DNA from 3 places in the Nitratireductor basaltis genome. Region 2 is predicted to be linked to each of the others. Evidence: predicted binding sites of a transcription regulator. Region 2 holds the regulator's gene; each other region holds the start of a gene.
What was found. The regulator PhoB, encoded in region 2, activates phosphate uptake and scavenging genes when phosphate is short. The targets are predictions, from matches to a motif close to TGTCATNNANCTGTCAT.
Positions count from the first base shown of each region.

Region 1 (9,915 bases), 200 kb from region 2:
AGGGGCAGAAATGGTAGCAGCCACCCAAGTATGCTGCTAACATATTGTATTAATTGATTTTTCACGCGCCATTCATCATCATTTGCATTCCACGTCAACCGTGGATGCCGCATTGTGCCGGCGTGATGAGGAAAGGACGCAAATGAGGACGAATGAAACCGAACTGATGCTCAAGGGCTATGGCCTGACCACAGCCGAGTTCATCTACCATATGCCGGACCACCCGCATCTCCTGCAGAGCTTCGTGTGGCAGACCTATGATCTCGCACCGAAGTTCCCGGCGCTCTATCGTTTCATCGACTTCTGGAAGGAAAAGCTCGACGGCCCGCTGCACTCGGTTTCATACACGCATCAGAAACTGATCAGCCCGACCGAATGGCGCAATGTGAGCGGCGAGCTCGTCCTGCAATAGTGAAGATAAGCGCAGCCACTTTGGAAGCGGCTGCGCTGTATCCTCAGGCAGGCTGTGCGGCAGAGACCCGCCGGTGCACATGCTGCGCCAGCAATGCGACCATGAAGGCGCCGAGCGGAACAAGTGCTGCGATCCACATGATGCCGCCCAGACCCGGGCCGTGGTCGATGACCGCACCACCTAGCCACGCTCCCATGGCATTGCCCAGATTGAAGGCCGCGATATTGAAGGATGAAGCTAGGCCTTGGCCCGCACCCTTTGCCTCGCTCAGCACCCACATCTGAAGTGGTGCGACGGTCGAGAATGCGGAAGCACCGAAGACGGCGATGGCAATGACAGCCGCAACCTTGTCGTGAATGGCGAAATGCATGATGAAGAGCGAAACCGTCAGCGCCAGAAGGCTCCCCACCACAGTCGCACGCAGATAGCGGTCGGCAAGCCTGCCACCCACGAGATTTCCGACAATCAGCCCGCCGCCAAACACGAGCAGGATCGCCGAAACCGCAGCATCCGAAAACCCGGTGATCTGCGTCAGGATCGGCGCGATATAGGTAAAGCCCGCAAAACACCCCACCCAGGCGAGGACCGTGATCGCCAGACCGAAAAGGACCTGCGGACGGGAAAGCACTTCCAGCGCTGATCCTTCCTCGCGCAGTTGCGAAACAGCCTCATCGCGCGGAACGAAAAGCGCGATGATTGCAAAGGCTGCTACTCCGATTGCAGCCACAGCAAGAAATGTCGCGCGCCAGCCATAGGCCTGACCCAGCCAGGTGCCGAAGGGCACGCCGAGAATATTCGCAACCGTCAGCCCCGTGAACATCACGGCAATGGCAGAGGCCTTCTTGTCTTCGGCCACCAGCCCCGTGGCGACCATCGAGCCAACGCCAAAGAACGAGGCATGGGCGAAGGAGGTCAGCACACGCGCTCCCATCAGCGTCCAGTAGTCCGGGGCCAGTGCGCAGGCGAGATTGCCGATGGTGAAAACCACCATCAGGGCCATCAGCAACTTCTTGCGCGGCCAGCCGGCGGTGAGAGACCCGAGTATCGGCGCGCCGACCACAACGCCGAGCGCGTAACCGGTGATGAGAAGGCCTGCCGCAGAGATGGTCACGCCAAGATCGGCGCTCACCTCCAGAAGCAATCCCATGATGACGAATTCGGTGACACCGATTCCAAAGGCACCGGTCGTCAATGCGTAAACTGCGAAAGGCATGATCCAGCTCTTCGTTCTCGATGGGAAGACGGCCTCAAAGGCCGGTCCGGGATAGCTAGACCTTTCACCATCGAAGAATTAGATTGCCTGAATTATTATGTGCTATGAAATGAGTTCATCAATGGCGCGCAGCGAGATCAACCGCTCCGGAGAAATGGAAGTCTTCGCCCAGGTTGTGGAGGCAGGAAGCTTCTCCGCCGCCGCGCGCGAATTGCGCATGACGCCCTCCGCCGTCAGCAAGCTCGTGGCACGCCTTGAAACACGTCTTGGCACCGCGCTTATGCGCCGCTCGACGCGAAGGCTGCAGGTCACTGCCGAAGGCCAGGCCTTCTACGAGAATTGCCTGCGCATCCTCGCCGACATGGAAGCCGCCGAGCGTGAAGCTGCAGCCGGTGCCGTGCCGCGCGGCAAGCTGAAGGTCGACTGTAATGTTGGCTTCGGCACCCACTACCTGGCGCCACTGGTCCCGGAGTTTCTGGAGCTCTATCCCGAAATCAGCCTTGAGCTGTCGCTGTCTGACCGCGTCGTGGATCTGATGGAGGAGCAGACGGACCTTGCCATCCGGGCCGGAACACTTGCCGTCTCCTCACTCATTGCCCGCAGGCTTTGCAACTCCCCCATGGTTCTGGTGGCCTCACCCGGCTATCTGGCGCGAAAAGGTGTACCCGAACATCCCGACGACCTGAACGGCCATGAGTTGCTGGGCTTCAGCTTCCGCCGCATCAACGAAACCTGGCCATTTCGCACCATGGATGGCGAGGAGATCACCGTCCTGCCGCAAAGCCGCAATCTGGCGAGTGATGGCGAGACAATGCGCCTTCTGGCATTGGCCGGAACCGGGCTTGCCCGCCTGTCACGCTGGCACGTGGAGCGCGACATTTCCGCGGGAAGGCTCGTCCCCGTACTGGAGGATTTCAATCCCGGCGACCGTGATAGTGTCCACGCCGTCTATGTAGGCCAGGGCCGCTATCTGCCTGCCCGGGTCCGTGCATTCATCGATTTTCTGGTGGAACGAGTGAAAATCGACTGAGGCTTCAACGTGCGCCGAAAATGGCCGAGCCAACCCGCACACTCGTTGCACCAAAGCCGATTGCCGTCTCGAAATCGCCCGACATGCCCATGGAAAGCTGCGCAACACCTGCCTCGCGGGCAAGCTTCTCCAGAAGCGCGAAATGCGGACCGGGATTTTCTTCCAGCGGCGGAATGCACATGAGGCCGACAACATCCAGCCCATGCACCTCGCGGCATCGCTTCACGAAATCGACCGTCTCACGCGGATCGATGCCGGCCTTCTGTGGTTCGAGACCAGTATTCACCTGCACGTAGCAGGGAAGTTTTCGCCCCTGCTTTTCCATCTCGTCCGCAAGCGCCTTGGCAATCTTTTCGCGATCAACGCTCTCGATCACGTCAAAAAGCGCCACCGCTTCCTTCGCCTTGTTGGACTGCAACGGACCGATGAGGTGAAGTTCGATGTCGGAAAACGTCTCGCGCAACTGCGGCCACTTGCCCTGTGCTTCCTGAACGCGGTTTTCGCCGAATATGCGCTGGCCGGCTTCGAGGACGGGCCTGATAGCGTCACCATCGAAGGTCTTGGAAACGGCAACCAGCGCAACATCTTCCGCGCTTCGACCGGCCTCGGCCGCTGCCTTGGCAATTCTCTCCCGAATCTCGACCAGATTGCGCGTTGCGTCAGCCATTTATCGTCTTTCCGCCCTGAACTGCTTCATCTGGACCATGCTTCATTAGCCCCATGCGGTTGACGCTCGTCACAAAGCATGGTGAAGGTCCGCCGACTGTTTCTGGCACCTTTCTATGTGAAAAAACCGGCATGGCAACCGAACGATACAATCCGCGCACGTCCGAACCCAAGTGGCAGAAGGCCTGGGAAGAGGCAAAACTCTTCGAGACCCGCAATGATGACGGGCGCCCGACCTATTACGTGCTGGAGATGTTCCCCTATCCGTCGGGGCGCATCCATATCGGCCACACCCGCAACTACACGATGGGTGACGTGGTGGCCCGCTACAAGCGCGCCAGGGGCTTCAACGTGCTGCACCCGATGGGTTGGGACGCATTCGGCATGCCGGCTGAAAACGCGGCCATGCAGAACAAGGTCCATCCCAAGGAATGGACGTATCAGAACATCGCCACCATGCGCGGCCAGCTCAAGACCTTCGGCCTGTCGCTGGACTGGAGCCGCGAATTCGCGACCTGCGATGTGGATTATTACCACCGTCAGCAGATGCTTTTCGTGGACTTCTACGAAAACGATCTGATCACCCGCAAAACCTCCAAGGTGAACTGGGACCCGGTGGACCAGACGGTTCTCGCCAATGAACAGGTGATCGACGGCAAGGGCTGGCGCTCAGGTGCCGAGGTCGAGCAGCGCGAACTGGCGCAGTGGTTCTTCAAGATCACCGACTTCTCCGACGAGCTGCTTGAGGCCATCGACGGCCTCGACAATTGGCCGGAAAAGGTTCGCCTGATGCAGCGCAACTGGATCGGCCGTTCCGAAGGCCTTTTGGTTCGCTGGGAACTCGACGCGGACACCGCACCCGGCGGCGAGAGCGAATTGCAGGTCTATACGACGCGCCCTGACACGCTTTTCGGCGCTTCCTTCATGGCAATCGCCGCCGATCATCCGCTCGCACGCAAGGCAGCAACCGAAAATGCGGAACTGGCTGCATTCTGCGAGGAATGCCGGCGCATGGGCACATCCGCAGCAGCTCTCGAAACGGCGGAAAAGCGTGGCTTCGACACCGGCATCCGCGTGAAGCACCCCTTCGATCCCGAATGGACGCTGCCGGTCTATGTCGCCAATTTCGTCCTCATGGATTACGGCACGGGCGCGATCTTCGGCTGCCCGTCGGGCGACCAGCGCGATCTGGACTTCGCCAACAAATATGGCCTGCCGGTCACGCCTGTCGTGCTGCCGGAAGGCGCTGATCCCGAAAGCTTCAAGATCACCGACGAGGCCTATACCGACGACGGCGTGATGATCAATTCGCGCTTCCTCGACGGAATGCCGACCGACAAGGCTTTCGAGGAAGTCGCGTCGCGCCTCGAGAAGGCCGATCTGAACGGCAAGCCGGTGGCCGAGCGCAAGGTCAATTACCGCCTGCGCGACTGGGGCATTTCCCGCCAGCGCTACTGGGGCTGCCCGATCCCGATGATCCATTGCGAAAGCTGTGGCGTCGTGCCAGTGCCCAAGGATGACCTGCCGGTCGTCCTGCCCGACGATGTGGACTTCGACACGCCCGGCAACCCGCTCGACCGTCACCCCACCTGGAAGCATGTGAAGTGTCCGAAATGCGGCAGCGACGCGCGCCGCGAGACAGACACGATGGACACCTTCGTGGACTCGTCGTGGTATTTCGCCTGCTTCACCGCACCGGATGCCGACACGCCGACGATCCCCGACATCGCCAATCGCTGGCTGCCTGTGGACCAGTATATCGGCGGCGTCGAGCACGCGATCCTGCACCTGCTCTATTCGCGCTTCTTCACCCGCGCGATGCGCAAGGCAGGCCATCTCGATCTCGACGAGCCCTTCAAGGGTCTCTTCACGCAGGGCATGGTCGTCCATGAGACCTTCAAGGCCGAAGATGGCCGCTGGCTCGCGCCGACCGAAGTGCGTATCGAAGGTTCAGGCGCAGATCGCAAAGCATTCGAAATCGATACGGGCAAGCCGGTCACGATCGGCCAGCTTGAAAAGATGTCGAAGTCGAAGAAGAACACGGTGAGCCCGGAAGAGATCACCGGCTCCTTCGGTGCCGACACGGCGCGCTGGTTCACGCTTTCCGATTCGCCGCCCGACCGCGACGTGGAATGGACCGACGACGGTGCCGCTGGTGCGCATCGCTTCCTTCAGCGCGTTTGGCGCCTGGTCGTTGACAACAAGTCGGTGATCGAAGGCGTGGAAGGCAGCCCCGCCCGCGAAGGCAGTGCAGCCGCGATATCAAAGCCGGCACACAAGGCACTCAAGGCCGTCGGCGAAGACATCGAGCGTCTCGCCTTCAACCGGGCAATCGCCCGTATGCACGAACTCGTCAACGAGCTTCACGGCACAATCGGCAAGCTTGGTGCAGATGCCTCGGAAGAAGAGAAGGCGGCCGCGCGCAACGCGGTTGAAATCCTGATCCACGTGATCGCGCCCTTCATGCCTCACCTGGCCGAGGAATGCTGGCACGAAATCGGGGGCACCGACCTTGTGGCCGCCCGCTCCTGGCCGGACTACGATCCGACACTGGTGGTCGACAACGAGATCATCCTGCCCGTTCAGATCAACGGCAAGAAGCGCGGGGATTTGACAATCGCTCGCGACGCGGACAAGTCTTCCATCGAGCAGGCGGTACTTGAACTCGACTTCGTGCAAAAGGCGCTGAATGGCGCCGAGCCGCGCAAGGTCATCGTCGTGCCGCAGCGCATCGTCAATGTGGTGGCCTGAGCGGAGGAGCCAGCCTTGAAGTCCGTTTTCAAAGCCTTGGTCATGAGCGGGCTTCTGGCAGCCATGACAGCTGTATCCGCCTGTACGGTGAAGCCGCTCTATGCGACGTCCGACGCAGGACTGAGTGGTGGAACCACCGCCGCACTGGCATCGGTCGCCGTGTCTGAGCAGAACACACGCTACGGCCTTGAGGTGCGCAATCACCTCATGTTCCTGCTGCACGGAGGCGCCACGCCTCCGGCCAATCCGCGCTACATCCTTGACCTTTCCGTCACCTCCGTCACCGCCTCCGCCGCAACGATCCAGCGCGCTGGCATTGACGAACCAACGGCGGGCACCGTGCGCATGAAGGGCACTTACATTCTCAAGGACGCGACGACGGATGCGGTTCTTGGGCGCGGCACGCGCGAGGTTTCATCGGCTTTCGACCGTCCGCGTCAGGAATATGCGGCCTTGCGCGCCGAGCGCGATGCACAAAACCGCGCAGCACGGGAACTTGCCGAGATTGTCCGGCTTTCCGTTGCGCAGAACCTTGCGGCCTCCCCAGGCATCTGAAGCGGGATTATGCTATAAGGATGAGCGGTGATATCGGAGGTGCGAGAGGGGCTTCGCACAATGCATTTGTTCCGGTTGTCATTGCGACGTCATGGAGATCGGTGAAACAGCCGCCATTGGAGTGCTTCGCTAATGGGATTTCATACCACGATGATGTCTGTCGCTGGCGTATTCGGAAGCAAGCTCTTGAAGCGTGAAGCTCTGGCCCCCGAGACGGCAGATCATGTCGTGGACCAGCTCATCGCCGAGCGCACCACACACCTGTCGCAGACCTTCATCTGGCCTGTCGCAAAGCCCCTGCTCTATCGTTACTTCCATTATCGTCAGGCCGTTGCCATGGCCGATGAAGTGGCCGCGATGTCGGGCTGGGATGCATTCACCTATATTAGCGAACTTCTCTCGCTTGAGGTTTCCTCTACCGGTTTGGATAACATCCCCAAGAAGGGTGGCTTCATCCTTGCCCCGACGCATCCGACCGGCATCGCCGACGGCATTGCCGTTTTCGATCTTCTCAAGGAGATCAGGCCGGACATGGCCTTCTTTGCCAATCGCGATGCGCTGCGGGTCAATCCCCAGTTCCGTGAGCTGGTGATACCGGTCGAATGGCGTGCTGGGGAGAAGTCCCATGCGAAGAGCCGCGACACGCTCGCGATGACGGCCAAGGCCTTCAACGAAGAGCGTGCGGTCGTGCTCTTCCCGTCCGGTCGCATAGCCTACTGGAACGAGGACAAGCTGACCGAACGCCCCTGGCAGCCATCCGTCGTGGCTCTGGCGCGGCGCTATGAGGTTCCGGTGATCCCGATGAACATCACCGCGCGCAATTCCGGGCTGTTCTACCTGCTCTCGAAATATTCGAACGAGTTGCGCGACATGACCCTGTTTCACGAGCTTCTCAACAAGAAGGGCCGCGCCATCTCCATGATCATCGGGCGCCCCATTCCGCATGAGACCTTGCAGGATGGTGAGCCATCCGAACTTGCCGAGCGCCTGCAGGAACATGCGGTGCATGCTTTGGCAAAGGATCGCGACGCGGTCTTCAAGCCATGAAAAACCCCGGCACGATGGCCGGGGCTTAAACTTCACTGATTGAACGAGATCAGCCGATTTTCTGGCCGGTCTTTTCCCAGTCGGCGAGGAAGGCCTCAAGCCCCTTGTCTGTCAGCGGATGCTTGACCAGCGCCTTCAGCGTGGCGGGCGGAACGGTCGCGACATCCGCGCCGATCAGGGCCGCCTGCTTCACATGGTTTACCGTGCGAATGGATGCCGCAAGGATCTCGGTGCCGAAGCCGTAATTGTCATAGATAGTGCGGATCTCGGCGATCAGGTCCATGCCGTCGATCGCCATGTCATCGAGACGACCAATGAAGGGCGAGATGAAGGTTGCACCGGCCTTGGCGGCCAGAAGAGCCTGATTGGCCGAGAAGCAGAGCGTTACATTGACCTGGCGGCCGCTCTCGGTGATCTTCTTGCACGCTTTCAGACCATCGAAGGTCAGCGGAACCTTGATACACACATTGTCGGCAATCTTGGACAAAACCTCGGCTTCGCGCATCATGCCGTCGAAATCGGTCGCCGTGACCTCGGCGGAAACCGGACCATCCACGAGATCACAGATTTCCTTGGTCACTTCGGTGATGTCCCGGCCCGCTTTCATGATAAGCGAAGGATTGGTCGTCACGCCATCAAGGAGACCCAGCTCGTTGAGTTCTTTGATTTCATTTACATCGGCGGTATCGACGAAGAATTTCATGGGCATCTCCCTGGATTTTCGAACTGCATTGGCATGTGCGCGCACGCATCGTGGGTTGCTTTAAACAATTTAAACGGCAAGGTCACGCCTCATGGACAAAGATTCGGGCACATCGCGCGTGATTCCCGTCATGGTGCCGATGCCGGCGGAACGACCCTACAGTTATGCGGTTCCCGAGGGCATGCCAGTGGCGCCGGGCTCGATTGTACGTGTCCCGCTCGGGCCGCGACAGGTTGCAGGCATTGCCTGGGACGGTGATGGCGGCACCGTCGACCCGAAGAAACTGCGCCCCATTGAGGCCGTGTTTGACTGCCCTCCCATTAGCGGGGAAATGCGGCGCTTTGTCGAGTGGATCAGCACCTACACGCTCTCCCCACCGGGAATGGTGGCACGAATGCTGCTTCGCGCGCCGGGTGCCTTTGATCCGGAGCCTCCGCAACAGGGTCTGCGCCTGACCGACAACCGGCCTGACCGTATGACCACCGCGCGCGAGCGTGCCCTGGAGCTCGCGCGGGACGGTCAGGCCTGGACTCGCTCCGGCCTTGCCCATGCCGCCGGCATTTCGCTGAGCGTGATCGACGGGCTGGCAAAGCAGGGCGTATTCAAAACCGTCGAACTGCCACCCCAGCCCGTTGTCGCCCCACCGGACCCGCTATATGGCCGGCCGGAACTTTCTGATGGGCAGGCTGAGGCAGCGGAACATCTGCGTGAACAGGCTGCACGTGATGGCTTTTCCGTCACGCTTCTTGATGGCGTCACCGGCTCGGGCAAGACCGAAGTCTATTTCGAGGCGGTCGCCGCTGCACTCGAGCGCGGGAAGCAGGTGCTGATTCTCATCCCGGAAATCGCGCTCACCCAGGCCTTTCTGGACCGCTTTCACGACCGCTTCGGATCGAAGCCTGCCGATTGGCACTCCGATCTGGCTCCCAAAAAGCGCGAGCGCATATGGCGGCAGGTGGCGGAAGGTCAGGTTCGCGTGGTCGCAGGCGCCCGCTCGGCGCTGTTCCTGCCTTTCAGCGATCTGGGCCTCATCGTCGTGGATGAGGAACACGACCCCGCCTACAAGCAGGAAGACCGCGTCTTCTACAATGCGCGCGACATGGCGGTGAAGCGCGGGCATCTGGGCAATTTTCCGGTTGTTCTGGCATCAGCCACGCCCTCCATCGAAAGCCGGGTCAATGCCCAAAGCGGACGCTATGACCGGATCGTGCTTTCCAGCCGCTATGCAGACGCGGCCCTGCCCGACCTCAAAGCCATCGACATGCGCAAGGCCCCGCCCGAACGGGGAGGCTTTCTTTCACCGGTCCTGATCCGGGCGATCGGACAGACCTTGGAGCGCAAGGAGCAGTCGCTGCTTTTCCTCAACCGCCGCGGCTACGCACCCCTGACGCTCTGCCGTGTCTGTGGCCACCGATTCCAGTGCCCGGACTGCTCAAGCTGGCTGGTCGAGCACCGTTTTCGGAAACAACTTATCTGTCACCACTGTGGGCACAACAGGCCGGTGCCGGAAGCCTGCCCCGAATGTGGAACGCTCGACC
Region 1 is NZ_JMQM01000002.1:397,201-407,115, reverse strand. Features, by position in the region: gene EL18_RS14360 (usg protein) at 143-412, shown strand; gene EL18_RS14355 (MFS transporter) at 456-1,625, opposite strand; gene EL18_RS14350 (LysR family transcriptional regulator) at 1,747-2,655, shown strand; gene EL18_RS14345 (YggS family pyridoxal phosphate-dependent enzyme) at 2,660-3,322, opposite strand; gene leuS (leucine--tRNA ligase) at 3,454-6,072, shown strand; gene EL18_RS14335 (LPS assembly lipoprotein LptE) at 6,088-6,627, shown strand; gene EL18_RS14330 (1-acyl-sn-glycerol-3-phosphate acyltransferase) at 6,778-7,674, shown strand; gene fsa (fructose-6-phosphate aldolase) at 7,724-8,377, opposite strand; gene EL18_RS14320 (primosomal protein N') at 8,469-9,915, shown strand, end outside.
Region 1: a site for PhoB is predicted at 6,704-6,720, ahead of EL18_RS14330 (1-acyl-sn-glycerol-3-phosphate acyltransferase). Genes of this name have one in related genera too.

Region 2 (9,915 bases):
GAAGCTCAACCCACGCCTCATATTGATGGATGTCTCCATGCCCGAGCTGAACGGGCTGGAAGCGACCAAGGCCATACGCAATACCGGGCCGGAAGGAAAAGCGGTTCCGATCATCGGCGTCACGGCGCATGCCTTGAAAGGTGATCGGGAGAAATGCCTGGAATCAGGCATGAACGACTATCTCTCGAAGCCGATCAGCCCGAAGGCTCTCGTCGACAAGATCAATCGCTGGGCGGAAGAGAATCATCAGCCGGCGCTCCAGTCGCAGCGGGGGTAAAGCTCGATATTCACCCGATGCCAAGGGGAACTTGTTGCAGGAACAATTTCCCCGGATGGCGGTTCGCATATTGCGGAGAGGTGTTCAGGCCCCGCGGATCGGTGTTGCGCGAACAAGCTGTTGCTTATTGAACAGTATCTTAATCGCGATGACACGGAACTGTCATGCAACTGTTACATAGGGGCTTTAAGCGACTCCCCGTCGCCACATGGTGGTGGCTATGACGAATTCCGAACAGGGAGTAGCCCTAATGCAGAAGTTCATCCTGATGACGTCAGCAGCAGCTGTTGCTGTTGCGATGTCCGCCGGTACGGCAGCCGCACGCGACCAGATCCGCATCGTCGGTTCCTCGACCGTTTTCCCGTTCACCACCGCTGTTGCTGAACGCCTCGGTCAGAGCGGCCAGTTCCAGACGCCAGTCGTCGAGTCCACCGGCACCGGTGGCGGCATGAAGCTTTTCTGCGGCGGCGTTGGCGAAAGCCACCCCGACTTCACCAATGCTTCGCGTCCGATCAAGGACGGCGAGCTCGAAGAGTGCAAGGCCAATGGCGTGACGCCGATCGAGATCAAGGTCGGCTTCGACGGCATCGTGCTTTCCAACTCCAAGGGCGGCGAGCAGGTTGACCTGACCAAGGAGCAGATCTTCGCGGCTCTTGCCAAGAATGTCGTTGTCGACGGTGAAGTGGTCGCGAACCCGCACACCAACTGGTCCGATATCGACGAAGGCCTGCCAAACACGAAGATCGAGGTTCTCGGCCCGCCCCCGACCTCCGGCACCCGTGACGCCTTCGTTGAACTGGTCATGGAAGAAGCTTGCCCGGAAGCGATCGAAGAAGCTGACGGCTGCACCGAGATCCGTGAAGACGGCGCTTTCGTTGAAGCCGGCGAAAACGATAACCTGATCGTTCAGAAACTCGAAGCCAATGCAGACGCATACGGCATCTTCGGTTTCTCCTTCCTCGACCAGAATGCCGACAAGCTGCAGGGTGCCTCGATCGGTGGCGTTGAGCCGACCTTCGACAATATTGCATCCGGCGACTACGGCGTCTCCCGCTCGCTCTTCATCTACGCCAAGAAAGAGCATGTAGGTGCCATTCCCGGCATGGAAGAGTTCATCAAGGAATACACCTCCGAGGCAGCATGGGGTCCTGAAGGCTATCTCGCCGACAAGGGTCTGATCCCGCTTCCGGAAGCCGACCGCACTTCGCAGCGTGACAATGCTGTTGCTCTGAAGGGCATGGGTTCCTAATCGGATCCTCATCATGACTTTCCCCGCCGGCTTTATCAGCCGGCGGGTTTTCAGACTGCTCCGGGACAGGATAATAGGAGGTGCCAGCTTCAAGGCTGAGCGCCGCATCCCGGAGGCGCTGCCGGAAGCTGGCAAGCGCTAGAAACAGGCGGGACCGGTATGATCACTTACGTAGTCATCGCGCTAATTTTGCTGTTCTTTGCGGCATTCTACATCGGCCGCTCCCGTGCGATGACGGTCGGCGGCGGACGTGCTGCCAATCTTCATTCACTTCCAAGCCAGCATGGCCTTTTCCTCGCGCTCATGGCTGCAGGACCTGCGCTGCTCTTGCTGTTTGCCTGGAGCATCGCCACGCCCTCTATCGAGGCGTCGGTCGTGGAAACGCGTTTCGCAGATCATCTGGCGACGTTGAACCTGCCTGAACAGCAGGCCTTCATTCGCGATTCCCGCGCCACTGCATTCGGTGGCATTGCAGGGTTTCCGAACGAGACCAAAGACGCGGCTGCCGAAGTTTTCAAGAGTGTTCACGCGACGAGCCAGTGGGTTGCTGCCGTGCTTGCGCTTGCTCTTGCCGCTGCCGGGTTCTTCCTGGCGCATCGACTGATTTCGCCGCGCTTCCGCGCACGCCACAAGGTAGAGCGCGTTGTTCGCGTCTTCCTGATCCTTGCCTCCATCGTGGCCATTCTCACCACGGTGGGCATCGTTCTGTCCCTGATCTTCGAAAGCCTTCGCTTCTTCCAGCAGGTGCCGATCTACAAGTTCCTGTTCGGCACGCATTGGAGCCCGCAGAGCGCCTTTACCGGTGCGGGGCAGGAAGCGGGCGCTGTCAATGAAGATATCTTCGGCGCCATCCCCCTTTTCGTCGGAACGCTGCTCATCACGCTGATCGCGATGATCGTTGCTGCACCTGTGGGGCTCATGTCGGCCATCTATCTTTCCGACTACGCATCCAAGCGCGTGCGCTCCATAGCCAAGCCCGTTCTGGAGATCCTCGCCGGCATTCCGACCGTGGTCTACGGCTTTTTCGCCGCGCTTACTGTGGCGCCGTTCTTCCGGCGCATGGGCGATGGAATCGGGCTTGATGTTGCCTCCGAGTCCGCGCTTGCTGCCGGTATCGTCATGGGCATCATGATCATCCCCTTCGTGTCATCGCTCTCCGACGACGTGATCAATGCCGTGCCGCAGTCGCTGCGTGACGGTTCTGCCGGGCTTGGCGCGACGAAGTCGGAGACGATCCGCAAGGTGGTGCTGCCTGCCGCACTGCCTGGCATTGTCTCGGCGATGCTTCTGGCCGTGTCGCGTGCAATCGGCGAGACCATGATCGTAGTCATGGCTGCGGGGCTGGCGGCCAATCTGACGGCCAATCCGCTGGAGGCCGTGACCACGGTCACGGTTCAGATTGTCACGCTTCTCGTCGGCGATCAGGAATTTGACAGCGCCAAGACGCTTGCTGCCTTTGCGCTCGGCCTCATGCTGTTCTGCGTCACCCTTGTCTTGAACATCATCGCCCTTCGGGTCGTGAAGAAGTATCGTGAGCAATATGACTGATACGACACCCACCGAAGCGGGCTCGACCAGCCTGCACACCAACGATGCCGCCAAGGCACGGCTGAAGGCCCGCTATGCGGCCGAGCGCCGGTTCAAGTGGATGGGTGCGGGCGCTGTAGCACTCTCAGGCCTGTTCCTGGTGATCTTGCTTTCCACAATCGTGACGCAGGCGTTGCCTGCCTTCCGGATGAATTATGTCACCCTGCCGCTTGATCTGTCGGCAGAGCAGGTGGACATGGAAAATCTCAGCGCGACCAATTTTTCCGGCATCGTCAACGACGCCATCATGGGGCAGTTTCCATCAGTGGAAGGTCGCCAGGAACAGCGCGCCCTTCGCGGACTGGTCTCCACCGGCGCACCGACCCTGCTGCGCAAGGCGCTTGAAAGCGGCGAGGTTGAAGCAGGTGATACCCGCCAGGTCGCTCTGCCACTCGATGACTTTTCCGATCTCTACCTGAAGGGCCTCGTGGCCAAGGATGGTGGACGGGAAGCGCTCGCGGCAGCGCCTCAGATCGTAGCGACTGATGGTGCCGCGGAAATCACGTTCAGCGATCGGTCGGTTGTTGAATTGGCTCGTGAGGCTGGTGCCATAGAAGAAGATGGCGTGCTGCGTCTCACCTCGGGTGCATCATCGCTGTTGCTTCAAGCCGACGGCCGGATCGTCAAGCTGCTTGAGGTGCAGGCCGCGGACGGTGGTGCAACCGCAACCGGCAATGTTCTCCTGAGCGATGCGCCCCAGGTTTCTGACGAAGCAGCCATTCGCATTGTCGAGACACCCGAGTCGCAACGTAAATTTACCGACCGCGAAATCGTGTGGGTCGACTCACTGACGGCTCAGGGGCTCACCGAAAGCCGCTGGAACGAGATATTCCTCTTTTCCGGTGCGAGCCGTGAACCGGAAATGGCAGGCATTTGGGGTGCGGTTGTCGGCTCTGCCCTGACAATGCTTGTGACGCTTGCACTCGCTTTCCCGATCGGTGTTGCAGCTGCGATCTATCTGGAGGAATTTGCCCCCAAGAACCGCCTGACGGCCATCATCGAGGTCAATATCAACAATCTGGCTGCCGTTCCGTCCATCGTGTTCGGTCTGCTCGGCCTGGCTGTCTTCATCAACTGGTTCTCCTTCCCGCGTTCGGCACCCCTTGCCGGCGGTTTCGTTCTGGCGCTGATGACACTTCCGACCATCATCATCGCCTCGCGCGCAGCATTGCGCGCCGTGCCGCCCTCCATCCGCGAGGCTGCATTGGGGATCGGAGCGTCGAAGGTGCAGACCGTGTTTCACCACGTGCTGCCGCTGGCGATGCCCGGCATCCTGACGGGGACGATCATCGGCATGGCGCAGGCGCTGGGTGAAACCGCTCCGCTTCTCATGATCGGCATGGTCGCCTTCATCGTGGATGTGCCGGGCGGGTTCACTTCTCCGGCCACGGTGCTGCCGGTGCAGATCTTCATGTGGGCGGATTTTCCGGAACCCGCATTCCAACAGAAAACTTCTGCGGCTATCCTCATCCTTCTGGGCTTCCTGGTCCTGATGAATGCAATAGCCGTGGTCCTGCGCAAGCGCTTCGAGCGTCGCTGGTAGGTGGAGCCAAGGGATATGAACATGCTCACAGAAGCTCAAGTAGAGAACGCGATCCAGCCTGATAGCGAGAACTATACCGTCAAGATGCGCGGCTCGAATGTCTGCGTCTTCTACGGCGAGAAGCAGGCTCTCTTCGACGTCAATCTGGATGTTCGCCAGAACCAGGTGACGGCGCTGATCGGTCCGTCCGGCTGCGGCAAGTCCACCTTCCTGCGCTGCCTCAACCGCATGAATGACACGATCGATATCTGTCGCGTGCGTGGGGACATCACGCTTGATGGCGAGGACATCTACGATCCGGCGATCGACGTGGTGGAACTGCGCGCACGCGTTGGCATGGTGTTCCAGAAGCCCAACCCGTTCCCGAAGTCGATCTATGAGAACATCGCCTATGGTCCGCGCATCCACGGGCTCTCCAACTCCAAAAGCGAGCTGGACGGCATTGTGGAAACGAGCCTGCAGAAGGCAGGCCTCTTCAACGAGGTAAAGGACCGTCTGCATGAACCGGGAACCGGGCTTTCCGGCGGTCAGCAGCAGCGCCTTTGCATTGCGCGCGCCATTGCGGTTTCGCCGGAAGTCATCCTCATGGACGAGCCATGCTCGGCACTCGACCCGATCGCGACCGCAAAGGTGGAAGAACTGATCGACGAGTTGCGCGAGAACTACACGATCGTGATCGTCACACACTCCATGCAGCAGGCGGCCCGCGTGTCGCAGCGCACGGCGATGTTCCATCTCGGCAATCTTGTCGAGGAGGGGCCGACGGACAAGATGTTCACCAACCCCGAAGACAAGCGCACCCAGGACTACATCACCGGCCGCTTCGGCTGATTTTATCCGTGGTTTCAGCGGTTACGAGGAACAGTCACATGGGCGAACATACAGTCACCTCCTTTGACGAGGAACTGAACCGGATCGACCAGCTTCTCTGCGAGATGGGCGACCTTGCCGGGGCCATGACCCAGTCGGCGACGAAGGCACTCATAAGCTCCGACAACGGTCTGGCGCAGCGTGTCATCTCCGATGATGCGATCATGGATGCCAAGCAGCGCGAGCTCGACGAGCGCGCCATCACGCTCATCGCCAAGCGCCAGCCCATGGCGCAGGATCTGCGCGCCGTGGTTGGTGCCATACGCATGGCAGGCGATCTCGAGCGTATCGGCGATCTGGCGAAGAATGTTGCAAAGCGCGTCGGTGCCGTTGGCGACAGCGCCACCCCGCGCAGCCTTGCCCATTCCATCGATGCGATGGCGCAGCTTGTCATCGTGCAGGTGAAATCGGTCATCGACCAATATGTCGCGCGCCAGAGTGAGGGGCTTACCTCCCTGCGCGACGAGGACGAGAAGATCGACATCCAGTACACTTCGGTGTTTCGCGAACTTCTCACCTACATGATGGAAGATCCGCGCAACATCACGGCATGCACGCATCTTCTCTTCTGCGCCAAGAATCTTGAGCGTATCGGTGATCATGTCACCAATATCGCCGAGAATGCCTATTACGTGATGACCGGCGAGCAACTGCCCGTCCAGCGGCCAAAGCTGGACGAGACGCAGATGACGGTCAGCGCCGAATAAAGGGTGTCAGCCAATGATTGCGCCGAAAGTGATGGTGGTCGAGGACGACGAACCGCTATGCGTCCTCCTGCGCTATAATCTGGAAGCGGAGGGCTATCAGGTCGAAGTCGTCACGCGTGGTGACGAGGCCGAAATGCGGCTTCAGGAGAATGTGCCTGACCTGCTCGTACTCGACTGGATGGTGCCTGCCATCTCCGGCATAGAGCTCTGCCGCCGCCTGCGCATGCGGCCCGAGACCGAGCGCCTGCCGATCATCATGCTCACTGCGCGCGGCGAGGAAAGCGACCGGGTGAGGGGGCTTTCAACAGGTGCCGACGACTATCTCGTCAAACCTTTTTCGACGCCCGAATTCGTCGCCCGCGTGCGCGCGCTTCTGCGCCGTGCGAAGCCGGAAGTGCTTTCGACGGTCCTAAGTGTCGGAGACATCACGCTCGACCGCGAATCCCATCGTGTCTATCGCCGCAAGAACGAGATCCGCCTGGGGCCAACCGAGTTCCGCCTGCTGGAATTCATGATGCAGCATCCCGGTCGCGTCTTCTCCCGCGCCCAGCTTCTCGACAATGTCTGGGGCGAGACCATCTATATCGACGAACGCACCGTCGACGTCCATGTCGGACGCCTGCGCAAGGCCGTGAACCACGGCAAGATGCCGGATGTGATACGGACAATCCGCGGCGCGGGCTATGCGATCAGGGAAGCTTGAGGGGCTGTTTAGCCATACAAACGAAAGGGAGCCAAAGGCTCCCTTCGCAAGTCACTTCCTTTCGGGAAGTAAATACTCCTGCGAGCACCACGAATAGTGTGAATATTAGTATTCGCCAGATTGGTGTCAGTAGAATGTCGCTAAAGCGCAATTCTCCTCACTCCACCGGATACCAATACCTTGCTTCCGCTTCCCCGCGCTCGATCCTGACGAAATTGTTGGCGAAGACGCGGTAGGGGTGGCTCCATTCTCCGTCGGGCCATTTTACGCGGATTTCAGCGCGTTCGGAGGTGCCGAGGCCTGCGTGGATGAAGCCTGCATGGCCGGAGGCGTGCCCGCCGCCGAGCTGGATGGTGCGGTTGACGGTTCTGGTGCCGATCTTGATCGAGATGAGCGCGCCGACCGCGTTGCGGTTTGCCCCCTTCTGGGCGAGTTCGACGGCGACGAAATTGCCGCCCGCAATTGCGCGATCGCCCTGCTTCATGCCCTTGTTGCGGAAGAGCGAGACATTCTGCTCGCGGTTGACCACCAAGAGGTCCAGCAGACCGTCGGCGTTGAAATCCGTGACAACCGCACCGCGGCCCTTGGTCGGCAGGCCGATGCCGCTTGTGCCGCCGGCTTCCTCGAAGGAACCGTCCCACTGGCCGATCAGCAGATTGTCGGGATCGGTAGCCGCAAAATCCGGCATGGCTTCAACATTGCCCTTGGCGATGAAAAGGTCGGCGAGGCTGTCATTGTTGAAGTCGGCGAACTCGGCATGCCAGCCGGTGGAGGGTTTCAGGTCGTCGCCCTGATAGGGGCGATGGGCGGTTGCGCCGCGGTCAAAGGCTATGTCTCTGTAGATCGGACGGTCTTCCTCGGCCTCTTCATCGAGCTTCTGCAGCTTGGTGTCGCCCATGGAGGTGAGCGCGTATTCGGGATAGCCGTCGGCGTCGATATCGGCTTCGGCGATGCCCATGCCCCAGATGGTCAGGTGTCGCCAGCCTTCGGAGCGGGAGTAGAGCCGCGGGCTTCGGCCCGGCTCCACATGCCAGAGTTGCTCCTCGCCGCCGCGATAATAGTGGCGGTCATTGGTGATGCGCAGGTCCGGCGTGCCGGAGCGGTTCCAATCCGTAAACAGCATGGACAAGGCGCAGTAGCCTGGGGTGAGTGCGCGGCGATCCTCGTAGAGCGGGCCGTTGGTGCCTTGCTCCGGCCGGTAGAGCGCGTTGTCGTGGCAGGTGCCCCAGGGAGAGCCGGGGGCGGAGCGGTCGACATAGTTTCCGAAGGCAAGCGTGGGGAAGCGGGCGTCCGGCTCCCACATGGCCGAGAATGCGGTTGTCCAGGCGCGCCCGCCGTCGAAAGCGAAGGCGTCATTGGCCCTCTCGAAACTGCAGTTTGGTCCGCCCTTCAGGATGATGTTTTCGCCAAGGCGCAGGAGCACGAGATCCTTGTGGCCGTCATTGTCGATGTCGAGCGGGTAGGCGCCCAGCACACGCGTGCCATCGCGGCCAAGACCATGGTCGCGACGGGAAAATTTCAGCGCGCTGCCTCTGGTGCTTTCACTGACGAAGAGTGCAGCATCATCACGCCCGCCTGCGATGAACAGATCGGGCATGCGATCGCCATTGCAGTCGAATGAAGCGGCTCCGCCGCCCACGAAATATTCCCACGGACCGCGATAGGCGTGGGTGAGGCCAGCGGATTGGGCTTCCTCGTGCATCACGGGGATGTCGGCGAGGGGCGCAGCGATGGTTGGGTGGGTGAGGAGGAGGGTGGCTGCGAGGATCACCAGGCTCAATGCATGGTGGCGATGTTCACCCCCCTCTGCCTTGCCAGGCATCTCCCCCACGAGGGGGGAGATCAGTCGTTTCGCCTTGGCCGACGCATTCGGCGATGTTTGTGCGGTTCCAGATGACAGCCATTCTCCCCCCTTGTGGGGGAGATGTCCGGCAGGACAGAGGGGGGTGTCGATACGCCAGCGCTTCAACATCACTCTGCCTCCCCAATCACCAGCGTGCGCAGGAAAGCGATCAATGCGCTGCGGTCTGCTTCTTCGGCTGCGATATAGGCGTCACGCGATGCGCGGGCCGCGCCGCCATGGGCGCGGATGGCTTCGTCCATGGTGGTCATATCGTTTCGGTGGCCGTAGGGCGCGGTTGATTCCAGGCCCCAGAGTTCTGTGGTCATGAAGACATTGCGCTCGACGAAGCGCTGGGCGAGCAGCTCATTGCCGAAGGCGGAGACTTCCTGGTCTGCGATCACGTGGCGCTTGAGGTCGCCGAAGAGCGGGACGAGCCAGTTGCCTTCTTCATCACGCGGCAGATCTTTCGCCCACTCAAGCAAGGCGAGATCATACACGGCGTCGGCTTCAGCCTCGCCGCTGCGCAGCGTCCCTGCCATGTCCACGGGACCGGGATCGACAAATTCAAGCGAGGACAGCGGCAGGGCTCGGATATGGCAGGCGCTGCATTGCAGCTCGTCGAAGACGGCATTGCCGTGCTCTGCAGCCTTTTGCCAGGCTTCATCCTCGGGTGCCCTGCGCACGGGCGGCTGAAGCCCTGCCTGCCAGGCAACGAGTGCAGCGATGTCGGCGTCGGCAATCTCGTCTGCCACACCGTCGCCATCGAAATCGTCTTCGCCGGTCCAGCGCTTGCCGAAACGTTCCACGGCCTGAATACCATGATGATGATTCAGGGCATTGACCGTGAACTGCCGCAGCGAGGTCATCACGCCTTTCTGGGTGAAGGGCCGAATGACGAGATCGGCATCCACGCCGTCAACCTCTGTCAGATCCAGCATGCCGTCGGGATGGGCGGTGATCGTGCCGAAGTGGACGCCCTTGGAGACAAGTTTGCCGGTCACGGTTTCGCCCGAGATGCGCGCGCTGTCGAGCGTGCTGCGTCGGATCGCCTGCAGATCACGCGTCATCTCGCGGGCGAGCAATTCCACCAGTCCGGCACCAAACAGATGGTTGGTCCCGCGCTCGTTGGAAAATTG
Region 2 is NZ_JMQM01000002.1:596,560-606,474, forward strand. Features, by position in the region: gene EL18_RS15250 (PAS-domain containing protein) at 1-277, shown strand, start outside; gene EL18_RS15255 (PstS family phosphate ABC transporter substrate-binding protein) at 528-1,526, shown strand; gene pstC (phosphate ABC transporter permease subunit PstC) at 1,686-3,074, shown strand; gene pstA (phosphate ABC transporter permease PstA) at 3,067-4,656, shown strand; gene pstB (phosphate ABC transporter ATP-binding protein PstB) at 4,672-5,487, shown strand; gene phoU (phosphate signaling complex protein PhoU) at 5,526-6,233, shown strand; gene phoB (phosphate regulon transcriptional regulator PhoB) at 6,250-6,936, shown strand; gene EL18_RS15285 (FG-GAP repeat domain-containing protein) at 7,094-8,908, opposite strand; gene EL18_RS15290 (di-heme oxidoredictase family protein) at 8,908-9,915, opposite strand, start outside.

Region 3 (9,915 bases), on a different contig from region 2:
AGGCGTGGGTGGCACATGGCTGAGCGTGCTGACGCTGATCGTGCTGGGCTTCATCCTCTATCTCGCCCTCAAGACGCAACCGCATCAGCGGATGTCGCAGTTCGGTTTCGCACTTATCGTCGGCGGTGCGCTGGGCAACCTCGTCGATCGCACTACGCTTGGTTATGTGGTGGACTATATCTATTTTCACACGCCATCTTGGTCGTTCGCGGTATTCAATCTGGCTGATGCCTTCATCACGGTGGGGGCCGGTCTGGTGATACTGGATGAAATCGTCGGCTGGCTTCGTGGAGGACATGAACCGGCAGAGTGACGCGCAGAGGAATACGCATGAGCACCAGCTTCAAGGCCGTTCTGATCACCAAAGACGACAATGGCGCGCAGCAGGTGCATTTGCGTGAAATGACCGAGGCCGATCTGATGGATGGCGATGTCACGATCGCCGTTGCCGCCTCCAGCCTCAACTACAAGGACGGCCTCGCCATAAGCGGCAAGGCACCGGTCGTGCGCCGGTTTCCCATGATCCCCGGCATCGATCTTGCCGGCACAGTAATGCGCTCTGCTCATCCTGCCTGGCGTGAGGGCGACCGGGTGATCCTCAACGGTTTTGGTGTCGGTGAAACCCATTACGGCGGACTTGCAGAACGCGCGCGCGTGAACGGCGACTGGCTGGTGCCGCTTCCCGACGGTTTCACCGAAGCACAGGCCATGGCACTTGGCACCGCGGGCTATACGGCGATGCTGTGCGTAATGGCGCTTGAGCGGCATGGCATCTCGCCGGACCGCGGACCCGTGGTGATATCGGGTGCTGCGGGTGGTGTGGGCTCTGTCGCCGTGGGACTTCTGGCAGAGCTTGGATACGAAGTCACAGCCTCGACCGGACGTTTGGAAACGCATGACTATCTGCGTGAGCTTGGCGCGAGCGACATCATCCACCGGGAAGAACTTTCAGGCGACGGCAAGCCCCTGGCCAAGGAGCGCTGGGCAGGTGGCATCGACGTGGCAGGGGGGCGTACGCTTGCCAACATGCTGTCGGCCACACGCTATGGCGGAGCCGTCGCGGCCTGCGGACTGGCTGAAAGCATGGGGCTACCGGCCAATGTCGCCCCCTTCATCCTGCGTGGGGTCTCGCTTCTCGGGGTCGATTCCGTCATGGCCCCGGTTTCGCTGCGGCTGGAGGCATGGCGGCGGCTCGAGAACCTGACCGACCGGAGCAAACTGGCTTCGGTTTCGACCACGATACCGCTCGGCATGGCCATCGAATCCGCACCGCAGATCGTGGCGGGGAATGTGCGCGGAAGGCTGGTCGTCGAAACAGGTTAAGTGAAGCCTAACCGGCTCGATCAAATGCGAATGCCGATCCAAAATCTTCCCTAATCGCTGAGGGATATCTTGCCTGCCATGACAAGGGCGGGCGTAATACAGCGACTGGAAAGAGCCTGGGCACAGGCCAGCAAAGCGGCGGGAACGCCGCTGGCCAAACCGCTCATCTATAGCGACCAGCGCCATTCATCATTTGCATCCAAAGCGCTTGTATTCATCGCATTCAGCAATCTCGCGCTCGCCGGGCTGGCATATCTGACAGGCACCTCGCCTGCCATCTATGTCGGCCTTCTGCTCGTCACCTTCATGGCCATCGCCTTTTCGTTCAGCAAGAGCCGCGGCGAAGGCGTGGTTGCAGAAGAACAGCGCGCAATGCATCAGAATGCCCTGCAGATGGAAGAGCTGGCCGACCGCATGTGGGAAATGCGTGAAAGCGAACAGCGGTTCTACGGCCTGCTTGAAGGGTTGGGCGATCTCGTCGTCCATCGCGACCGTGACGGGCGGATTCTGTATGCCAACAAGGTGCTTGGCGAACTGCTGGGCATGGAAGTCGACCAGGCCTATGGCAAGACGCTGAGCCATCTGGGCATCGAGATACCGATCGTGCCCGAAGCTGCCTTCGCCGATGGCGAGAGCATCAGTTCGACCGATGTCGCAGTGCGCACCGGGCGAGGCTTGCGCTGGTTTGCCTGGACGGAGCTTTCCATGCGGGACACGGAGAGCGGCGAAGCATCCCACTGGGCCATTGCCCGTGACATCACCGCGCGCAAACTGGCGGAAACGGCGCTGGTCAATGCGCGCGAGCGGGCCGAACAGGCAAGCCACGCGAAGTCCCGGTTCCTGGCGACGGTAAGCCATGAAATCCGCACCCCCATGAACGGCATCATGGGCATGGCAACGCTTCTGGCCGATACCACGCTGACACATGAGCAACGCACCTATGTGGGTGCCATCTCCACCTCCTCCGGTGCCCTTCTGGCGCTGATCGAAGACCTGCTCGACTATTCCAAGATAGAGGCTGGCAAGCTTGAGCTCGAGGCACAGAAGATGGATGTGCGCGAGATGGTCGAAAGCATAGTCGAACTGATGGCCACGCGGGCATTTGCCAAGAGTATCGGCCTTGGCTGCCATATATCGCCATTGGTGCCGGAATATGTGAATGCTGATCCCGGCCGGTTGCGCCAGGTGCTTCTGAACCTGCTTGGCAATGCCATCAAATTCACCGAAACGGGCGGTGTCCTGCTCACGGTCATCCCGTCGCAGAAGGATGGCAAGCCCGCTCTTTCCTTCCGTGTGGAAGATACCGGACCTGGCATCGAGCAAAATGCGCTCGAACGCATCTTCAAGGACTTCGAACAGGCCGAGAGCGGCTCCACGCGCAGGCATGGCGGTGCAGGTCTGGGGCTAGCGATCACGCGCCGACTCGTGGAGGCCATGAAGGGGCGCATCATCGCCGAAAGCGCACCGGGCGAAGGTGCCACCTTCACCGTAACACTGCCTCTGGATGGCGAAGCAGACGAGGAAGCCAAGAATACAGCACGCTCACTAGCCGGCTACCATGTGGGAATCCTCGCCAGCCACGAGATGGAAGCGGAAGCACTTTCGCGCAGCGTGCGTGCCCATGGAGGGCGCTCCACCATCATTGACCCCACCGCTGCTTCCAAGTCAGCGCAAGGTGAGGACCTCGACGCGCTTATCGTCGATGCCTCGCTGGAGAAAGAGGACGGGTCGTGCCTGCGCAAGCTTCGCGAGAACGGCTGGAAAGCGAAACGCAACATCACCCTGATTGCGCCTTCCGAACGCGGCCGGCTGGCAAGTTTCCGTGCCAATGGCTATGGCGCCTTCCTTGCCCGCCCCGCCCGCACGCGCACCATGCTGCGCATGCTTTTGAGCGAGATCCCGAACCGTCCAAGCGAAGTGCCCTCACCCAAGGCCGGGCGAAAGGCCGCACGCGGCGCGCATACGGGCCTGCATGTCCTGGTGGCCGAGGACAACGAGATCAACGCGCTGTTGGCGCGCTCCGCCCTCACACGCGCCGGGCATCGGGTGGAGGTTGTCACCAACGGACGTGCGGCACTGGATGTTCTGACGAAACAGTCGCGCCCCTATGACATCGTCTTGATGGATCTGCACATGCCGGTTCTGGACGGGCTTGATGCGATAGCCGGCGTGCGCCGTTTCGAGGAAGAGGCAGGCATGGCACCGATCCCGATCCTCGTGCTTTCCGCCGATGGTCAGGAAAAGACACGGCAAGGCGTACTGGCTCATGGCGCGAGCGGCTTCGTGACCAAGCCGCTTGATCCCGACAAGCTGCTGCTTACGCTGGAAACGCATATGGCTGCATAGGCCGCCCTCAAATGATCATGAGCCGGCCAGCCTCTTGTCATGCTACTGTCGCAGCCTGATATTATTTCCGCCTCATCGAGATGCGGCGGAGAATCAAGAGATGCAAGGCCTGATCCTGAGAAACGCAGTGAAGCCTGAAGCTCAACTGGCGGCCGCCCTGGCGGAAAAGAGCAGCGTTGATATCCTGGGCCAGATCGGCCCTCTCCTGGTGCGCCTGGCTGCCGGTGATGAAGAACTGCGCGCCGCCCAAAAGCTGCGCTATGACGTTTTCTTCCGCGAAATGGGAGCTTCTCATGCAGACCCGTCCGCGATGGAAGAGCGCGACTCCGACCGCTTCGACGCCGTGTGCGACCATCTTTTGGTGATCGATACGACACTGCCCGGCACGACCTGCCAGCAGATTGTCGGCACCTATCGCATGCTGCCGCAGGATGTCGCCGGTGCTGCCGGCGGTTTCTATTCGGAAGACGAATTCGAGCTTGGCGGTCTGGTGTCTCGCCATCAGGGACGCCGCTTCCTCGAACTGGGGCGCTCCTGCGTTTTGCCGGCTTATCGCTCCAAGCGAACAATCGAGCTTTTGTGGCAGGGCATCTGGGCCTATTGCCGCAAGCGCGACATCGACGTGATGACGGGATGCGCCTCGTTCCCCGGCACGGTGCCAGCCGCCCATGCGGAAGCGCTGTCATTCCTGCACCATTTTGCGCGATCCGAGGGTGCGTGGGCCGTTAGGGCACGCGACGACCGCTTTTCCTCGATGGACCTGATGCCCGCCGAAGCGATCAACATGAAAGCCGCCCTTGCGGCCATGCCGCCGCTCATCAAGGGCTATCTGCGCCTTGGCGCAAGGTTCGGCGAAGGCTGCGTGATCGACCGTCATTTCGGCACCACCGATGTTCTGGTGGTGCTTCCGGTGGAAGCGATCTCGCAGCGCTATCTCGCCCATTTCGGCGCAGAGGCCGAGCGCTTCGCCGCCTGAGGCGGCGAAGGCTTCCTGTTTCCTACATCACTGACCCGCGCTGTAGGCTGCGATGGCGGCCATGTTGACGATGTCGGAATCCTTCGCGTTCAGCGACACGATCTGAACCGGCTTGTTGAGGCCGACCAAGAGCGGGCCGATGACTGTGGATCCGCCGAGCTCCTGCAACATCTTGGTGGAGATGGATGCGGAGTGGAAGGCGGGCATGACCAACACATTGGCCGGGCCTGACAGGCGGCAGAAGGGATATTCGCGCATGAGGCTTGCATTGAGCGCGACATCTGCGGCCATCTCGCCATCATATTCGAAATCCACGCGACGCTTGTCGAGGATCTTCACCGCTTCCTGCACACGCTCGGAACGCTCGCCGGGCGGATGGCCGAAGGTGGAATAGGCAAGCATCGCGACGCGCGGCTCGTAGCCCATGCGGCGCGCCTGACCTGCTGCCTCCTCGGCGATGTCGGCAAGCTCCTCGGCGTTCGGCATGTCGTGAACCGCCGTGTCGGCGACCAGCACCGTGCGGCCACGGCAAAGCGCCAGCGAAACGCCGATGACGGGGTGGCCGGGGCGCGCATCGATGCAGCGGCGCACATCTGCGAGCACCGTGGAGTAGTTGCGGGTCACGCCGGTTACCATGCCATCCGCGTCGCCCAGCGCCACCATGGTTGCCGCGAAGTGGTTTCGGTCATTGTTGATGAGGCGCTGGCAGTCGCGGAAGAGATAGCCCTTTCGCTGCAGGCGCTCATAGAGATAGTCCGCATAGATGGCGTTGCGGCGCGACAGCCGCGCATTGATGATCTCGATGCCGGGCTTCGACAGGTCGACGCCGGCATTATGCGCCATTTCGCGAATGCGCTCCTCGCGTCCAAGCAGGATGGCCGTGCCAAGGCGCTGGTTCACATAGGCGACGGCGGCGCGCATGACCTGTTCCTCCTCGCCCTCGGCGAAGACGATGCGCTTGGGCTGGCGGCGCACACGGTCATAGATACGCTGCAAGGTGGAGACGATCGGATCCCGCCTCGCAGAAAGCTCGTGCGCGTATTTCTCCAGGTCGATGATCGGGCGACGTGCAACGCCGGAATTCATCGCCGCCTTGGCCACGGCCACGGGGATGGCGGAGATCAAGCGCGGATCGAATGGCACGGGGATGATGTAGTCGGGACCATATTTCGGGCGATTGCCGCGATAGGCTGCGGCAACATCATCCGGCACATCCTGGCGCGCAAGTTCGGCCAGCGCCTGAGCAGCGGCGACCTTCATCTCGTCATTGATGGTGGTTGCCCGTACATCCAGCGCGCCGCGGAAGATATAGGGAAAGCCCAGCACATTGTTGACCTGGTTGGGATAGTCCGAGCGGCCCGTCGCCATGATGGCATCGGTGCGGATTTCCGAAACCTCTTCCGGCGTGATTTCCGGATCGGGATTGGCCATGGCGAAGATGATCGGGTTCTTGGCCATGGACTGGACCATCTTGGGGGTCAGAGCACCCTTGGCGGACAGTCCGAAAAAGACGTCGGCGCCCTCCACCGCCTCGGCAAGCGTGCGCTTGTCGGTCTCCACCGCATGGGCCGACTTCCACTGGTTCATGCCCTCTTCGCGGCCCTTGTGAACGACGCCCTTGGTATCGCAGAGGATGACGTTTTCGGGCGTGAAGCCAAGCGACTTGGCAAGTTCGATACAGGCGATACCGGCTGCTCCCGCACCGTTGCAGACAAGGCGCGTGGACTTCATGTCGCGGCCGGTCAGATGCAGCGCGTTGATGAGGCCTGCAACGGCAATGATTGCGGTGCCGTGCTGGTCGTCATGGAAGACGGGAATGTCCATCAATTCGCGCAGGCGCTGCTCGATGATGAAGCATTCGGGAGCCTTGATGTCTTCCAGATTGATGCCGCCGAAGGAGGGTCCAAGCAGGCGCACGCAATTGATGAATTCGTCTGCGTCTTCCGTGTCGACCTCGAGGTCGATGGAATCAACATCGGCAAAGCGCTTGAAGAGCACCGCCTTACCTTCCATCACCGGCTTGGAGGCCAGCGCGCCGAGATTGCCGAGGCCGAGAATGGCCGTGCCATTGGAAATGACAGCGACCGTGTTGCCGCGTGTCGTATAGTCAAAGGCGCGAGCGGGGTCTTCGGCGATGGCCTTTACCGGCACGGCCACACCCGGCGAGTAAGCCAGCGAAAGATCGCGCTGGGTAGCCATGGGCTTGGTCGGCGTGATCTCCAGCTTGCCGGGCCGGCCCATGGCGTGGAAATCCAGCGCCTCCTGCGGGCTGACGGACGGGCCCTGTTCTTCCGACTTGTTGTTTTTCGCCATGATAGATGTTCTCTCCCCGGGGTAGATATCGGCTTTCTGTGGAGTTTTGCCGAAGCCTTGTGAATAAGGCTACACTCCGGGGCCGTAAATGCTCAAGAAAGACGCAAGAACTTTAAATGCCGAGGGGCGCGAGTTGAACGACGAGACGCCAATCCGCAAGGCAGACGCGAAGCCCGTGACAAACACTTCGACTGCCGGCGCGACGCCGATGATGCAGCAGTTCATCGAGATCAAGGCAGCGAATGCCGATTCGCTGCTGTTTTATCGCATGGGCGATTTCTATGAGCTGTTCTTCGAGGATGCCGAGATCGCCAGTCGCGCGCTTGGCATCACGCTGACCAAGCGCGGCAAGCACAATGGTGACGACATCCCCATGTGCGGCGTGCCGGTTCACGCGGCTGACGATTATCTCCAGCGCCTGATCGGCCTTGGGCACCGGGTGGCGGTCTGCGAGCAGATGGAGGACCCGGCGGAAGCGAAGAAGCGCGGCTCCAAGGCAGTGGTGAAGCGCGACGTGATCCGGCTGGTCACGCCCGGCACCATCACCGAGGAAAAGCTGCTCGATCCCGCGCAGGCCAATTATTTGATGGCGCTGGGCCGCGTGAAAGGCGACGAAGACGCGCTGGCGCTGGCCTGGATCGACATTTCCACGGGCGTCTTCCGCGTGACCTCCACCAATGCGGAACGGGCACTGGCCGACATTCTGCGTGTCGATCCCCGCGAGCTTGTGGTCGCCGAGCCCGTGTTTCACGACGAGAAACTGCGCCCCGTGTTCGACGTGCTTGGCCGCGTGGTCAATCCGCAGCCTGCGACCTTTTTCGATTCCTCCAGCGCCGAAAGCCGCCTCTCGCGCTTTTACGGCGTGGCAACGCTCGATGGTTTTGGCCAGTTTTCGCGCGCCGAGCTTTCCGCCATTTCCGGCGCGGTGGCCTATGTCGAGAAGACGCAGGTTTCCGAACGACCCCCGCTGGGTGCGCCCGAACGCGATGAGGAGGGCAAAAGCCTCTTCATCGACCCGGCAACACGGGCCAATCTGGAGCTTGCGCGCACGCTTTCGGGCAATCGCGACGGCAGCCTTCTGAAAGCCATGGATCGCACGGTGACGGGTGCGGGCGGGCGCCTTCTGGCGGAGCGGTTGATGTCGCCGCTGACCGATCCGAAGGAAATCTCCGCGCGCCATGATGCGGTCGCTTTCCTCTTGCGCGAAAGCGGGCTTCGCGGAGCATTGCGGGACAATCTGAAGGGTGTGCCCGATATTGCGCGGGCACTGTCGCGCCTAGCCTTGAACCGCGGTGGTCCGCGTGACCTCGGCGCATTGGCCGCCGGTCTCTCGGCAGCGTTCGAAATCGCGCGGCTGGCCAAAAGCCGGGAATTGCCTGCAGAGCTCTCGCGCGCATTTTCCGCGCTCGGGCAATTGCCGGCCAATCTGGCGGGTCATCTGGAGCGCGCGCTTGCCGACGAGCTGCCGCTTCTCAAGCGTGATGGTGGGTTTGTGCGTGCGGGCTATCACGACGAGCTCGACGAGATGCGCGCGCTGCGCGACGAATCGCGGCGTGTGATCGCGGGCATGGAGCGCGACCTTGCAGCAGAGACCTGTATCCGCTCGCTGAAGATCCGGCACAACAATGTGCTGGGCTACTATATCGAAGTGACGGCGCAGAATGCGGGAGCGCTGACCGAGACGCCGGAAGCGAAGGCGCGGTTCATCCATCGCCAGACCATGGCCAATGCCATGCGCTTCACGACGACCGAGCTGGCGGAGCTTGAGACGCGGATTGCCAATGCGGCGGATCGCGCAAATGCCATTGAGCAAGGCGTGTTCGACCAGCTTGTCGCGGAAGTCGTGGGCAAGAGCGATGCCCTGCGTTCCGGCGCACAAGCGCTTGCCGAGCTCGATGTCTATGCCGGACTTGCCACGCTTGCGGAGGCGGAGAACTATTGCCGCCCCATCGTGGATGACAGTCTCGACTTCTGCATCGAGGGCGGCCGCCATCCGGTGGTGGAGCAGGCGCTGCGCAAACAGGTTGCCGACCCCTTCGTGGCCAATGACTGCGACCTGTCGCCCTTCAATGGCGAGAAGAATGGCGCGATCTGGCTTCTGACCGGCCCGAATATGGGCGGCAAATCGACCTTCCTGCGCCAGAACGCGCTGATCGCCGTCATGGCTCAGATGGGATCTTTCGTGCCCGCACGTGAGGCGCGGCTTGGGGTCGTGGACCGGCTTTTCAGCCGCGTTGGCGCTTCGGACGATCTGGCGCGCGGCCGCTCCACCTTCATGGTCGAGATGGTGGAAACGGCCGCGATCCTCAATCAGGCAAGCGAGCGCTCGCTCGTCATCCTCGACGAGATCGGGCGCGGCACCTCTACCTTTGACGGCTTGTCCATCGCATGGGCGGCGGTTGAATATCTGCACGAGAAGAACCGGTGCCGGGCGCTTTTCGCAACCCATTTCCACGAAATGACGGCACTGTCGGAAAAGCTTGCGCGCCTGACCAATGTCACCATGCGGGTGAAGGAATTCGAAGGCGACGTCATTTTCCTGCACGAGGTGGCGCGCGGTGCCGCCGACCGGTCCTATGGTGTGCAGGTGGCACGGCTTGCAGGCCTGCCTGCTGCCGTGGTCGAGCGTGCGCGCGAGGTTCTGGGCGAGCTCGAGCAGGGCGAGACCACCGGCAAGGCAGCACGGCTTGTCGATGATCTGCCACTATTCAATGTGCAGGCGCGAGCGACACCGGTGAAGCAGACAACCTCCGACAAGCTGGCAGAGGCGCTGTCGGGGATCAATCCCGACGAGATGACGCCGCGCGAAGCATTGGACGCGCTTTACCGGCTGAAGGCCGAGGCCGAGACGAAAGCTTGAAACGAGCCATTTCACGCGCACGTCAAAACGCGCTATAGACGCCGCTGATTGGTGCCAACGCACCTGAACCGCAGAGGCGCGAATGGCCCGGATACCG
Region 3 is NZ_JMQM01000001.1:2,487,297-2,497,211, forward strand. Features, by position in the region: gene lspA (signal peptidase II) at 1-313, shown strand, start outside; gene acuI (acrylyl-CoA reductase (NADPH)) at 331-1,323, shown strand; gene EL18_RS11985 (hybrid sensor histidine kinase/response regulator) at 1,402-3,669, shown strand; gene olsB (l-ornithine N(alpha)-acyltransferase) at 3,770-4,645, shown strand; gene EL18_RS11995 (NADP-dependent malic enzyme) at 4,673-6,958, opposite strand; gene mutS (DNA mismatch repair protein MutS) at 7,047-9,818, shown strand; gene EL18_RS12005 ([protein-PII] uridylyltransferase) at 9,901-9,915, shown strand, end outside.
Region 3: a site for PhoB is predicted at 3,705-3,721, ahead of olsB (l-ornithine N(alpha)-acyltransferase). Genes of this name have one in related genera too.